DNA from 3 places in the Streptosporangium sp. G11 genome. Region 2 is predicted to be linked to each of the others. Evidence: riboswitches for the same ligand, from Rfam matches in the RefSeq annotation. Region 2 holds a riboswitch; each other region holds the start of a gene.

Region 1 (4,793 bases), on a different contig from region 2:
GCGAGCCGACGGCCGCGCAGTTGTCGAGGGCCCGCCGGATCGCGCTCTCGCGGTCGGGCGTGAAGGCCGGCATGAGCAGGTCCGGGTCGGTCAGCAGGGCGGCCTGCGGGCTCGGCGTGGACATGATCGAGGTGAGGCTGCGCACCCGGTGCGGGTGGCGGATCGCGAGTGACTGCGCGATCATCCCGCCCATCGAGAGGCCGACCACGTGGGCGGAGTCCCAGCCGAGCGCGTCGAGCAGCCCGGCGGCGTCGTCGGCCATGTCGTCCAGCAGGTAGGGGACCTCCCCGCTCCCGTCCAGGGCGGGCGTCCCCGCCTCGCTCAGGTGGGTGCTCTCGCCGCTGTCGCGGTTGTCGAAGCGCACCACGTGGCACCCCCGGTCCGCGAGCAGCGCGCAGAACCTCTCGTCCCACTGGATCATCTGGCAGCCGAGGCCCGTGATCAGCAGGAGGGGGCGGGCCCCCGGAGAGCCGAAGGTGTCGTAGGCGATCTCGATGCCGTTCGCCGGGGCTCGCAGGGTCATGGCGCTCCTACCGTCCGCTGCCGTCCGTGCTGGTGCTGCGGGACAGAATGCCATTCGGGAAAAAGCGCGACACCGGCGGGGTGGTCCGCGCCGGTGTCCCGGGACCGCCCCCACGCGAGCGGGTCGGTCCCTCGTCAGACCGGTCCGCGGCAAGCGGACCGGTCTTTCCACAGACCGGTCCTCGTGCGGAGAACCGGCCCTTCCTCAGGCCCTTCACGCGAGGGCCGTCCCTCGCGTGTCAGGCGAGCCTTTCGCGCCGGCGGGTCAGCTCTTCCCCGCGCCGAGCTTGGCGGCGCGGACACCGGCGGCGATCACGTCGTCGGGGACGCGCACGGAGGCGGGCTCGATCATGACCTTGGGCTTGCCGATCCACGGCCGTGCCGCGGCGCTCACCTGCTGGGTCTGCAGGCCGATCCCCAGCTGCCTCGCCATGGCGAAGATGGTCGCCGGCGGCTGGGCCGGCCTGGTGTCCCTGCGGCTCCAGGCGCCGGTGGAGAACGCCACGGGGAGGTTCTTCACTCCCGTGCCGTCGCCCCACTTGGTGATGACGTACTTGATGTCGATGTGACCCATGCCGCCGTTGCCGTCCACGCCGAGCGTGCCGGCGTTGAAGGTGCCGCCGGTCAGGTCGGCGAAGGTCTTGGCGTCGATGTCGACCATGACGCCCTGGTTCGAGGGGTTGCCCGGACCGCGGTCGCCGACGAAGAACTTGGCCTTCTGGCCCTTGTAGAGGATGTAGCCCTCGGTGAGCAGGGGCCAGCTCGGGCTGGCGATCATGCCCTTCTGCATCGGCTTGCCGCTGGCGGGCAGTCCGGTGTCACCGGCCCGGCCGGAGGAGTCGTCCCAGAAGTAGGAGGCTCTCGTCGAACCCTGGAGGAGAACGGCCTCGGCACCGGCCGGAGCGCCGACCACGGGGTCGGCGAGGCGGGTGGAGGCGGGAGCGGGAAGCGCGGAGGCGACGCCGCCGGAGGCGAGGACGCTCACACCGACGATGGTGGCGGTGACGAGACCGCGCTTGAGGGGGGCGTTCTTACACGGGAGGTGCTTGCTCACACTGGACTTCTGCAGGCTGTTCTTGTGCAGGCCAAAGAAAGGGTGCATGGAGAAGAAGCTCTTTCGCGAGGAAACGGGGCGGCCATGTGCGACACACCGAAGGGGTGCACTGGCGGGGACGCGCTCGTCGGAAAAGGTGCGTAGCCGGATCAGTCGATTGCTACGCGGAGCACAGTCTTGGAAGTACCGCGATCAGGCGCGGCGGCAAGGTCCGGGGGGACGGGGGGGACGGGGCGGTATGAAAGTTCAGGTGGTCGGCGCGGACAGGGGGTGCACCGACGTGGTGACGCGGTGATCCATGAGGGGATCTCCTCTCCATCTCGTCTACCGGGTTAGCTGACGGGTTCGGGCGGTGGAGTTGCCCTACCGCCGCGCGTTCGCGGCGGATTCACCCCGGAAAAGTGGTTCCCCGGCTCCGGGGCCCTGTGGGCCCTCGGGATTCGACGTCGGCCGGCCGCTCCCTCTTGTGAAGGGCAGGTCGCCTTCCGATAACAGTGGACACTACCTGCCAAATCGGACAAAGCAAAGCAAACGCCATGAAAACCCCAGAAGATCTACCTACAAGCTTCAAGAAAGCCTCATCGAGCACCCCGCCAGGCCAACATCCGCCCTACCAGCACGAATGTCCTCTCGACCTCGCGGTCCGGCTTCGCGAACCCCTCCCCGGGCACCACACCGGGAGATCCACACGAAGGAGTCGGCGAAAGAATCGACGGAGGGGTCAACGGGAAAATCCGCGGGGGAATCCACACCCCTCGGGTCGGCCCCGTCCGGTCAGTCCCACCAGAATGACCAGGCGTTCCTGCCCTTGATCTGCTCGGCGTAGTCGACGAGGTTCCCCGCCCCCTGGATGATGCTGTCGGGGCAGAACGTCCAGTGCTCGGCGGCGACGTGCAGGGCGTGCTCGGAGGTCGTCGGGGGCGCGGCGACGCTGAGGTCAAGGGTGTTGAAACCCATGCCGACCACCCGCACCCCGAACCTGTCCTCCCAGCTCCGCACGACGGCCGCGAGCGGGACCATCCACTCGTTGTGGTTCAGGGCGCCCTGCCAGCCCATGACGGCCAGGGCGTCGGCCCCGCGCTCGACCGCGACGAGCCCGAGCGGGGTCCTGCGCTCGGCCACCAGTCCGGCGTACCAGTCGGCGACCACGCCGGGATCGGCGGCGAGCCTTCCCGACGGGGCCGGTCCCGGGCACTCGGGACCGAAGGGTTCGAGCAGTTCGAGCTGTTCGATGTCGGCCTTGGCGATCCAGTCGGACCACACCTCGGCCATGAACGCGGCGGCGTGGTAGTTGTCGATCTCGACGGGGGTGTCCGGGGCGATCTGGCCTGCCGACCAGGGCTGGACGGAGTCCTCCAGCAGGATCGGCCACAGGCCCGACTGCTCGTGCTGGGCCCTCAACCGGGCCCAGTACTCGCCGGAGACGGCCACCTCACTGAGCCAGAACGCCGGACGGCGACGGATCGCGAGCTGAGCGTAACCGGGGTCGGGCCACACCACGTCCCCCGGCGGCAGCTCCACCGAGAGCCTCCGGCCTCCGCCACCGCCGGTCCCGTCGCTCCCCTCGGCTCCGTCGGCTCCGTCGGCGAACAGCTGGCCCAGAAGTGGCGGAAGTTGCCCACGCTCGCAATCGCTCATCTCTACCGATCCGATCCTGACCACGGACCAATTTTGGCCTGTCAACCATCCCGAGGGACAGTTCTGCCCTGGTCCAGGCAAAAATTATCGGTATACGGAAGAACGAGGCCGGGCGGGTGTCAGTCCTTCACCGCTCCGCCCAGGCCGGCGACCAGCCTGCGCTGCACGGCCACGAAGAAGATGAGCACGGGGATGGTCATCAGCGTCGAGGCCGCCATGATGCCGCCCCAGTCGTTCTCGTCGGGCTTGAAGAAGACCAGCAGGGCCGCGGGCAGCGTCTGGTTGTCCCTGGCCGAGATGATGAAGGTCCTGGCGAAGATGAAGTCGTTCCAGGCGGTGATGAACGAGAAGACGCTCGTGGCGACCAGTCCCGGCGCGACGAGGGGGAAGATGATCCGCCACAGGATCACCGGCCGGCTCGCACCGTCGATCATCGCGGCCTCCTCCAGCGTCTCGGGCACCGCGGCCACGAACCCCCTCATCATCCAGATGGCGAACGGCAGTGAGAACGCCAGGTGGACCAGGACGAGCGAGCCCAGGGTGTTGAGTCCCACGCCGGGCACCACCGCGCCGAGGTCGCGGACGAGGAAGAACAGCGGGATGGTGAGCGCCTCCACCGGCACCATCTGCGCCACCAGGAACATGATCAGCACGGTCGTACGGAACCGGAAGCGGAACCGGGTCACCGCGACCGCGGCGAGGAAGGCCACCAGGGCGGACAGGACGACGACCGTCAGGGCGACGCCCAGGCTGTTGAGGAAGTAGCGGCCGAAGTTCTCGCCGCCGAGCACCCGCCGGAAGTGGTCGAGGGTCGGCGCCAGGGTCCACGGGCGCACCTCGAGAGACTGGATCTCCCCGGTGGGCTTGAGCGCGGAGAGCACCATCCAGTAGATCGGGAAGAAGGTGACGAACGCGGTGACCAGCGCCACGACGTTGGCTGCCAGGCGGGACCTGCTCACAGCCTCTCCCCCGTACGGTAGAGGGCGCGGATGTAGAAGAGGGTGACCGCGAGCAGGATCAGGGTCATGACGACGCCGATCGCCGAGCCGAGCCCGTACTCCGAGGAGCCGAACGCCGTCTGGTACGCGTAGACGTTGAGCACCGAGTTCTGCCCCGCTATCCCGCCGCCGTTGGTCATCACGTAGATCTGCGTGAAGATCTTGAAGTCCCAGATGATCGACTGGATGACCACGATCGTGATCAGCGGCCGCAGCATCGGCACGATGATCCGCCAGAACGAGCTCCACGCGGAGGCGCCGTCCAGGGAGGCCGCCTCCAGGACGGAGACCGGGACGGCCTGGATCCCGGCGTAGAGGGTCACCATGACGAACGGGAAGGAGTGCCAGACCACCGTGGCGCCGACGATCCCGAAGGTCACCCACTTGTCGTAGAACCAGTTGTAGCCCTCGATACCGAGGACCTGGTTGACCAGGCCCAGGTCGGCGTCGAAGAGGAACATCCAGACCGTCGAGCCGGTCATGGCGGGCGCGGCCCAGGCGGCCATGGCCGCCAGCGACAGCAGCAGCCGGGGCACCCGGCCCGCCCTGGTGAGCACGACGGCCAGGGTCGCGCCGACGGC
Region 2 (4,793 bases):
GCCGGGTGGGCGGCCGGGCCTCCTCTACGCGGACACGCGGGTACCCGGGTACGCGGAACCCCCGGACGCCTCCGGACCCCTCCGTACGGGACTAGCAGATCTTGTGAACCCAGCCGTGCGCGTCGAGGCGCGATCCGTACTGGATGCCCACGAGCTCCTCACGGATCTTGGAGGTGACGGGTCCCTGGGTGCCGTCGCCGATCGTCCAGGCGCGGTCGGCGCCCTTGACCGAGCCGACCGGGGTGACGACCGCGGCGGTGCCGCAGGCGAAGACCTCGCTGAGCTCGCCCGTCTCGCAGCCCCGCTGCCACTCCTCGATCGACAGGCGCCCCTCCTCGGCCTTGAGGCCAAGGCCGGAGGCGAGGGTGAGGATCGAGTCGCGGGTGATGCCGGGCAGGAGCGTGCCGGTGAGCGCCGGGGTCAGCAGGCGGTCGCCGTAGACGAAGAACAGGTTCATCCCGCCCATCTCCTCGACGTAGCGGTGCTCGCTCGCGTCGAGCCAGACCACCTGGTCGCAGCCCTGCTCGACGGCCTGGCGCTGGGCCACGAAGGCCGCCGCGTAGTTGCCTCCGCACTTGGCGAAGCCGGTGCCGCCGGGGGCCGCGCGGGTGTACTCGGTGGAGAGCCAGACGGTCACGGCCTTGCCGCCCCCGAAGTAGGCCGCCGCCGGAGAGGCGATGACCATGTACCTGTAGGTCCTGGACGGGTAGTTGACGCCGAGCGCCGGCTGCGTGGCGATCATGAAGGGGCGCAGGTAGAGGCTGTGTCCCGGCGTGGTCGGGACCCACTCGCGGTCGGTCTGGACGAGCAGCTCCAGCGACTCGACGAACGTCTCCTCGGGCAGCTCGGGCATGGCCATCCGCCGCGCGGAGGTGTTGAAGCGGGCGGCGTTGGCCTCCGGCCGGAAGGTCACGATCGTGCCGTTCTCCTGGCGGTAGGCCTTGAGCCCCTCGAAAAGCTCCTGCGCGTAGTGGAAGACCGACGTCGCGGGGTCGAGGCTGAGCGGGCCGTACGGCACCAGCCTGGCGTCGTGCCAGCCCTCCCCCTCGGTGTAGTCGATCGAGATCATGTGGTCGGTGAAGACCTGACCGAACCCCGGGCTCACCAGTACCTGCTCGCGCTCTGCCGCGGTGCGAGCGTGGTCGGAGAGCTGCACGTCGAAGCTGAGCTTCTGAGCGGTGGTCATCGCAGGATCCTTCTCTTGGTGTCTGGCTTACCCTCGGGTCCATTCTGCGTCGGACCGGGTAACGGGAAACTACTCCATCCATGCCGAAAACCGGCAGTGCTGGAGGAACAAAAAACGCGCCTGGCGGCTCGGGTGAGCCGCCAGGCGCGTTGAGGTCGAGGGAGGCGGCTTCCTCAGCCGGCTACTCGGGCGGTGATGTCGTCGCCGATCTCCCGGGTGGTCCGGCCGGCCCATCCGGCCAGCCGCTCGACCAGGTCGTCGGCGACGGCCTGCTCGACCTTGGTGGCCTCGCGGGCCATGCCCAGGTGGTCGAGGAGCATGGCGACCGACAGGATCGTGGCGGTCGGGTCGGCCTTGCCCTGGCCCGCGATGTCGGGGGCGCTGCCGTGGACCGGCTCGAACATGCTCGGCGCGGTGCGGTCGGGGTTGACGTTGCCGCTGGCCGCCAGGCCGATGCCACCGGCGATCGCCGCGCCGATGTCGGTGAGGATGTCGCCGAAGAGGTTGTCGGTGACGATCACGTCGAAGCGCTCCGGCTGGCTGACGAAGAACATCGAGGCCGCGTCGACGTGACAGTAGTCGGTCTGGACGTCGGGATACTCCAGGCTGACGCGGTCGAAGGTGCGGGCCCAGAGGTCGCCGGCGTAGGTGAGCACGTTGGTCTTGTGAACCAGCGTCAGCTTCCTGCGGGGGCGGCCGAGCGCCTTGTCGAAGGCGTAGCGCACGACGCGCTCGACGCCGTAGGCGGTGTTCAGCGACTCCTGGGTGGCGATCTCGTGCGGCGTGCCCCGGCGCATGACACCGCCGGCTCCGGCGTACGGGCCCTCGGTGCCCTCGCGGACGACGATCATGTCGATGTCCTCGGGGCGGGCCTTGCCCAGCGGCGTCTCGACGCCGGGGAAGAGCTTGACCGGGCGGAGGTTCACGTAGTGGTCGAGCTGGAAGCGGAGCTTGAGCAGCAGGTCGCGCTCCAGGATGCCCGGGGGCACGCTGGGGTCGCCGACCGCGCCGAGCAGGATCGCGTCGTATCCGCGCAGCTCGTCGAGGACCGGGTCCGGCAGGGTCTCGCCGATCTCGTGGTAGCGCTTGGCGCCGAGGTCGTAGGTGGTGGTCTCCACCTTCGTGCCGACCGCTTCGAGGACCTTCAGCCCCTCGGTGACGACCTCGACTCCGATTCCGTCCCCGGGGATGACCGCCAGGCGAATGTTACGCGAATCCATGCAGGCACCTTACCGGCCCGTCTCGATGATCGAACACCGGTCTCACCCTTCGGACGTATCCGCGTGGCGGCACCCCTGATCGTTTTGTCCACCTTTGCTAGGTGTTGACCGTTTCGTGAGGTTTGGTTATGGTCCTCCCATTCGCATCAATGCCTAATTCGTACGGGCCCTCCCCTTACCGGGTCCGTACGGAGCCGGGGAACCACTCTTTCCGGAATCCACCGGGCCCCCGGGAACCCCGCTCCTCCCCCGGAGCGCGTTCCCGCTCGCCACCACGTGGATTCCTTGGGGCGAATCAGCGCGTTCTCGCGCCGTAGGGCGGCCTCCACGCCCGAGCCCGACAGCTCACCCGGCCGGCCTTATGGAAGGAATCATCCTGTCCGGCACAGTTCTCCCCCGCGTCATGTCCATGTCCGTCTCGATACTCGTCGCCGGTACCGCGGTGTTCGCGACCGCGACCGCCGCCCTGGCCGCCGCCCCTCCCCCCGCCCCTGGGCCCGCCGCACTCAACACCCCCACGTTGAAGGAGGCGCTGAAGGCCACGGCCGTCAAGCCCGCCTGGGAGAAGGCCGTGAAGTGGGCCATGTCCAAACGCGGGACGCCCTACGTCTGGGGCGGCACCGGCAACGGCGGCTTCGACTGCTCAGGCCTGGTGCTCCGCGCCTACGGCGCCGCCGGGATCAAACTGCCCCGCGTCACCAACGACCAGTACGCCGCCTTCTCCAAGAAGATCGCCTGGAAGGACCTCAGGCCCGGCGACCTGGCCTTCTTCAGCGGCCTCGGCCACGTCGGCATGATCACCAAGCCCGGCTACATGGTTCACGCCCCACGGACCGGCGACGTCGTCAAGGAGGAGAAACTCGACTCCTGGCGCCGCGACTCCTTCGTCGGCGCGGTGCGCCCCGACCCGCAGGGAGTTCAGCTGACCAAGCAGGTCGAGCTCGCGACCGAAACCGTGACCGGCGGATGAGACACGCCGGCGGATCATCGCCGGGAGGCCACGGAGACCCCGGCGGCGAGAACAGGTTCAGCGAGTGGGGACACCACCGTTGTCCCGGCGGTCCAGAGCGGTCTGGAGCGCGTCGCCGGCCTCGTCCTCGGCCTCGTCGGGACGGTTCCAGGGATACATGTCGTACATGGCGAATCTCGTCTCGGTCGCATGCGAGCAAGGAAGGTGGTCAAGACTCCGGTCGGGGCTCCGACCAGGCCTGATGTCGCGGGTCCGGATCACGGACCGGCGGCGGGGGCTTGGAGCCGGCAAGCGCCACGACACCGCGGCGGGTCGCCGGCCTGCCCCTGTCAGGCCCCGCCGCGGCAGATAAGAATTACGAGAACCTGGCGCATTTCATTTCAGGTTACCTGGCCACGGGAACGCCGTCTCGCCCGGCGTACGCACTTCTCACATGCTGAGACGAAGTATGGCCGCCGCCCCGGTCTCGGGGACGGCGGCCATATCGGCGGGACGGCTAGTCGGCCAGGTCGACCGAGCGGCCACTGTCGGCGCCGATCTCCGAACCGATCTGGTCGATCACCTCGGCCGGGATGGCGGTGTCGACGGTGAGCGCGATGAGCGCCTTGCCACCCTTGACGTCGCGGGCCACCTGCATCGAGGCGATGTTGATCGAGTGGTCACCGAGGATGCGGCCGACCACGCCGACGATGCCGGGGCGGTCGGTGTAGGTGAAGAACGACAGGTGGTCGGTCGGCTCGATCTCCATCTGGTAGCCGTTGACCTCGACGATCTTCGTGATCTGCCTCGGCCCGGACAGGGTGCCGGAGACCGAGACCGTGCGGCCGTCGGCGAGGACGCCGCGAACCGTCACGACGTTGCGCCAGTCGGGGCTGTCGGAGCTGGTGACCAGCTCGACCGACACGCCGCGGTCCTTGGCCAGCAGCGGGGCGTTGACGTAGGTGACCGAGTCCTCGACCACGTCGGTGAAGACGCCCTTGAGCGCGGCCAGCTCCAGCACGCGGACGTCGTGGGAGGCGATCTCGCCGCGCACCTCGACGTCGAGCTTGGTGGCGACCTCGCCCGCGAGGGCGGTGAACACCCTGCCGAGCTTCTCGGCCAGCGGCAGGCCCGGCTTGACGTCCTCGGCGACGGCGCCGCCCTGGACGTTGACCGCGTCCGGCACGAACTCCCCGGCGAGGGCGAGCTTCACGCTGCGCGCGACCTGGGTGCCGGCCTTCTCCTGGGCCTCGTGGGTGGAGGCGCCCAGGTGCGGGGTGACGACGACCTGGTCGAGCTCGAAGAGCGGGCTGTCGGTGACCGGCTCCTTCGGGAACACGTCGATGCCGGCGCCGGCGACGCGGCCCTCCTTGATCGCGGAGTAGAGGGCGTTCTCGTCGATGATGCCGCCGCGGGCGACGTTGATGAGGCGCACGTT
Region 3 (4,793 bases), on a different contig from region 2:
GTACAACGGTTCCGCCTCGGGCAACGCCCGCGCCGCCCTGCAGTTCGCCTTCGCCCAGGTCGGCAAGCCCTACCGGTACGGCGGCACGGGCCCCAGCGGCTGGGACTGCTCGGGCCTGGTCCAGGGGGCCTGGCGCAGCGGGGGAGTCAGCCTTCCCCGTACGACCTGGGAGCAGTGGAGCTGGGGCGCGAGCCGCAAGGTCTCGCTGAACGAGCTCCAGCCGGGCGACCTCATCTTCAGCGAGGGTCTCGGCCACGTCAGCATGTACGCGGGCAACGGCCAGATCGTGCACGCCCCGCAGACCGGCGACGTCGTCAAGGTCGTCCCGCTGTCCGCCTACGGCCGCCGCATCGTCGGAGCCGTCCGCCCCTGACCGCGGCGGGCCGCGCCGACCGGATGGGGACCACGCCGGCGACCGCTCACGCGCCCGCCGTGGCCGGGTGTGACCTCGACGCGGCGCGCAGCAGATCGCGTACTTCCTCGTCGGTCGTCTGGGAGAAGTCCACGTACGACTGCCCGACCGCGAAGAAGGGCGACGGCGTGGTGGCGCAGACGACCTCGTCCGCCATGGCGGCGAGGTCGTCACAGGCGGACCTCGGCGCGGAGGGTACGGCGACGACGGTCCTGGCGGGCCGGAAGCGGCGCAGGGCCTGCAGGGCGGCGCGCATGCTGGCACCCGTCGCGAGGCCGTCGTCCACCACGATGACGGTCCTGCCCGCCAGATCCGGTGGCGGCCGCCCCTCCCGGTAGGCCCGCTCGCGCCGGATCAGCTCCTGTCCCTCGCGCCGGGCGACCTGCCGGATGGTCTCCGGCGAGACGCCGAAAATCTCGGTGACGTCCTCGTTGAGGACGATCACCCCGCCGGTGGAGATCGCCCCCATCGCGAGCTCCGCCCTTCCGGGAGCGCCGAGCTTGCGGACCAGGAAGACGTCGAGCGGGGCGTCCAGGGCCACGGCGAGCTCGTAGGCCACCGGTACGCCGCCCCGGGGCAGTCCCAGGACGACGACGCCGGATCGCCCCCGGTACTTCTCGAGGAGGCCCGCGAGCACTCGCCCCGCGTCGCGCCGGTCCTGGAACAAGCGGTTCGACATCGCTACCGCCTCCTTGAGATGACGTTTTATTTCATTTTAAATCTCCCAAACTGGTACATAACGCCCATTGACGGCGTCGTACGACGATCGCGCCGGGCGTTCGCGCACCGCGTGCGGCACCTTCGGGTGGCCGGCCGCGCCGACGCCCGACGCCGCCGGATTCGAGATCGCCGGGACGGGATTCCGGCGGCCGATCCACTGCGCCCGCACGCGTGATCCACGGCGCCGAGGCGGCTCCGCCGATCGTCCGGGACCGCCTCGTTCGCCGGGATCTCCCCGGGACGCGGCAAGTGTGATGAATATTACATAAATCGTGATTTGCCGTTGTGATCATAAGGATGTGACGAGAGTCATATCTCAATAGCATAAATAGCCATTAAGCAGGGGTAACAGGAAGATCAAGAGGGCTCTCCGGTCATCCGATTTGGCGAATGCTTTGCCGAAAGTTGGAGATCGGGGTAACTTCTGGCGTCGCGACGTGCAAGCCACGCCGTCGCGGTGAATGTCGGTCTTCGGGCCGGTGTCCCTATAGAAATCCAACCGGCCGCCGTGCCCCCACCCGGGGGCAGGGCTCATCACGGCGGCCCGCCGAATCTATGCAGCCAGGAGGCATGGAACCGGGGACCCAAAAGGCCCATCACAGCGTGGCCAGGGGTGAATCGGCGCATTTTGCCGTAGGGCATCTTCCAAGCCCGAATCCGTCAGCTAACCCGGTAGGCATCAGTGGAAGTCCCAAGGAGAAATCCTGTCTACCACCCCGCACAACCCCCGTCTGTCGCGCCTTTTCCGCCTTTCCATCGGCGGTATCGCCCTCACGTTGACCGCCTCAGCCGGAGCGGTCACCCTAGGGTCCACGGCGGCGCAGGCGACGGCGGACGGCCCCTCCGAGATCCTGGTCAGCAGCCTGGCCGGCGTTTCCGAGAAGGCCGAAAGCACCAAGAAGACCGCCACTCAGGCCACGACTACGGCGAAGGCCAAGGCCAAGGGCAAGACCAAGATGAGCAAGGCGGCACTGCAGAAAGTCCGGGCAGGCAAAGCGGTCTCGGCGGCCAAGAAGCAGATCGGCGATCCGTACCGGTGGGGAGCCTCCGGTCCCGGAGCGTTCGACTGCTCGGGGCTCGTCCGATACGCCTGGCGAAAGGCGGGCGTGTCCCTCCCCCGGATCACGCACAGCCAGTACAGGTCGATCAGGAAAAAGGTCTCGTGGAGCAAGCTGCTCCCCGGTGACCTGCTGTTCTTCAGCGGGAAGGGCCACGTCGGCATGTACGTCGGCAAGGGCAGGATGGTCCACTCGCCGAGCAGCGGCAAGACGGTTCGTGTCGTGAGGCTGGCGGGCTACTACAGGTCCTCCTTCGCCGGAGCGGTACGACCCGGAGCCTGAGCCCGCGCCCGAGCACGGAGCACGGAGCCCGCGCGTCCGAGCACGGAACCCGAGGTCCGCGTCCGGGCACGGCGTCCGAGCACGGAGCCCGAGCCCGCGTCCGGGCACGCGCTCCGGGCACGGCGTCCGAGTACGAAGCCCGAGCCCGCGCCCGGGTACGTGCCACGAGCACGCGCCCGAGCACGGAAAAGCGGTCCCGGTCCTCCACCAGGAGGGCCGGGACCGCTCCACTTCGGTCGAGTACCATCGGCTCGTATGTCCGTCCCGAAAGGGCGCCGCGCCGTGCTCGCCGGGATGCTGGCGCTGATGAGCGCCGCCCCGTTCGCCGGGACGGGTCCCCTCCTCGCCGGGGCCGCGCCGCTCCCGCGCGCCCCCCGCCATCTTCTCCCGTACGACGCCGGGCCCCTCCCACGCGTCTCGTACACCCCCCCGAGCCCGCGCGACCTCCGCGGCCTGTGGCCGGGGGCCGCCGTCACCGTCCGGGGCGAGCACTCCCTCGTGATCGGCCACGGCGTCCCCGCCTCCGTCCTGAGGGATCTGGCGGCCAGGGCCGACCGGGCCCGCGCGACGATCGCGGCGGTCTGGGGACCCGTCACCCCGGTGATCCTCTTCCCCGCCACCGACGCAGAGGCCGCGGCGCTCGCCGGAGCCGGGAGCACCCACGGGCTGGCCGCGATGGCGACCGCGGACCGGGTGATCGTCCTGCCGTCGGGATACGCCAGGCTCACCGGGACCGGCAAGGACGTGGTGATCACCCACGAGCTCACCCACGTGGCCACCGGCGCGACCCGCGGCGGCCGGGTGCCGATGTGGCTGTCCGAGGGCTTCGCCGACTACACGGGCTACCGCGACGCCGGGATCGCGGTGCGGACGGCCGCCGCCGAACTGGCCGACGAGGTGCGCGCGGGCGTCCTGCCCGACCGCCTCCCCGGCCCGGCCGACTTCGCCCCCGGCGCGCCCCGGCTCGCGCAGGCGTACGAGGAGGCGTGGCTCGCCTGCCGGTTCGTCGCGGAGCGCTTCGGGGAGAAGGCGCTGGTGAGGCTCTACGGTAGCGATGTCGGGAGCACGCTCGGCCTGCCGGTGGCCGAGTTCACCGCGGCCTGGCGCGACTACCTCAGAGAGGAACTCACGTGACGCTGAGCACGACGGACGCGCCCCCGGGCGTGCGGCCGGCGGGGTGGGCGCTGGCCGGCCTGGGGGTGGTCACGCTGGCGGTCGTGGCGTTGACCACGCCCTGGAGGGCGCTGCCCGAGGGGGCCCCGGCCGTCGTCCCCGATCCGGCCCGCGACTTCACCCCCGAACAGATCGCCAGGGCCGAGACGTTCGACGCGCTGGTCAGCCTCCCCGGCTACCTGTCGCTCGGCCTGACGCTGGTCGTGGCGGGGGCGCTGGTGGCCACCCCGCTGGGCGCGCGGCTCGCCGACCGGCTGCCGGGGCCGTGGTGGCTGCGGGCGCTCCTCGGCGTGCTGGCGCTGTCGGTGGCCGTGGCGATCCTGCGCTGGCCGCTGGGGATGTGGTCGGAGGGCTACCTTCGCGACTTCGGGCTGTCCACCCAGACCTGGCCTTCGTGGGCGGCCGACCGGGCCAAGAGCACCGGCATCGGCACCGCGCTGACCGCGATCATGGTGGTGGCGGTGATCGCCCTGGCGCGGCGCTACCGGCGCTGGTGGATCCCCGCGGCGGGCGGGGCGTTCGTCCTGACCGTGGCCGCCTCCTTCGCCTACCCGGTGCTCATCGAGCCGGTCTTCAACGACTTCAGGCCGCTGGAGGCCGGGCCGCTCCGCGACGACCTGCTCGCCATGGCCGCCAGGGACGGCGTGCCGGTCGAGAACGTGCTCGTCGCCGACGCCTCCCGGCGGACCACCGCGCTCAACGCGTACGTCTCCGGATTCGGCGCGACCCGCAGGATCGTGGTCTACGACACGCTGCTCCGCGCGCCCGCCGACGAGGTCAAACTGGTGGTCGCGCACGAGCTGGGCCACGCCAAGGCGGGCGACGTGCTGTCGGGCACGCTCATCGGCGGCCTGGGCGCGGCGTGCGGGGCGTGCCTGCTCTACGCGGTGACCTCCGCGGGGGCCGTACGGCGCCGGACGGGGATCTCCTCACTCGGCGACCCGAGGGCGGTGGGCCTGATCATGGGGTTGCTGAGCGTGGCCACGGTCCTGTCGGGACCGGCCCAGAACCTGGTGAGCAGGCACATCGAGGCCCGTGCGGACGTGCACGCGCTGGATCTGACCAGGGACCCGGCGACGTTCGTCGCCATGCAGAAACGGCTGTCAACCACCAATATTTCGGATTTGTCGCCTGATTTCATTGAATAT

Evidence for each region. Region 2 has a riboswitch for cyclic di-AMP ahead of ACSDR0_RS09930 (C40 family peptidase). Riboswitches for the same ligand answer to the same signal wherever they lie in the genome.
Region 1: it holds a riboswitch for cyclic di-AMP, as region 2 does, so the genes downstream of both, ACSDR0_RS01145 (hypothetical protein) here and ACSDR0_RS09930 (C40 family peptidase) in region 2, are expected to answer to the same signal.
Region 3: it holds a riboswitch for cyclic di-AMP, as region 2 does, so the genes downstream of both, ACSDR0_RS06230 (C40 family peptidase) here and ACSDR0_RS09930 (C40 family peptidase) in region 2, are expected to answer to the same signal.

The regions. Positions count from the first base shown of each region.
Region 1 is NZ_JBPJUQ010000001.1:237,152-241,944, forward strand. Features, by position in the region: gene ACSDR0_RS01140 (alpha/beta fold hydrolase) at 1-523, opposite strand, end outside; gene ACSDR0_RS01145 (hypothetical protein) at 788-1,624, opposite strand; cyclic di-AMP (ydaO/yuaA leader) riboswitch at 1,883-2,032, opposite strand; gene ACSDR0_RS01150 (DUF4253 domain-containing protein) at 2,351-3,238, opposite strand; gene ACSDR0_RS01155 (carbohydrate ABC transporter permease) at 3,334-4,173, opposite strand; gene ACSDR0_RS01160 (carbohydrate ABC transporter permease) at 4,170-4,793, opposite strand, start outside.
Region 2 is NZ_JBPJUQ010000007.1:92,212-97,004, forward strand. Features, by position in the region: gene ACSDR0_RS09920 (branched-chain amino acid aminotransferase) at 92-1,186, opposite strand; gene ACSDR0_RS09925 (3-isopropylmalate dehydrogenase) at 1,360-2,406, opposite strand; cyclic di-AMP (ydaO/yuaA leader) riboswitch at 2,547-2,780, shown strand; gene ACSDR0_RS09930 (C40 family peptidase) at 2,816-3,376, shown strand; gene serA (phosphoglycerate dehydrogenase) at 3,873-4,793, opposite strand, start outside.
Region 3 is NZ_JBPJUQ010000004.1:203,526-208,318, reverse strand. Features, by position in the region: gene ACSDR0_RS06240 (NlpC/P60 family protein) at 1-373, shown strand, start outside; gene ACSDR0_RS06235 (phosphoribosyltransferase) at 420-1,091, opposite strand; cyclic di-AMP (ydaO/yuaA leader) riboswitch at 1,668-1,826, shown strand; gene ACSDR0_RS06230 (C40 family peptidase) at 1,909-2,472, shown strand; gene ACSDR0_RS06225 (hypothetical protein) at 2,728-3,606, shown strand; gene ACSDR0_RS06220 (M48 family metallopeptidase) at 3,603-4,793, shown strand, end outside.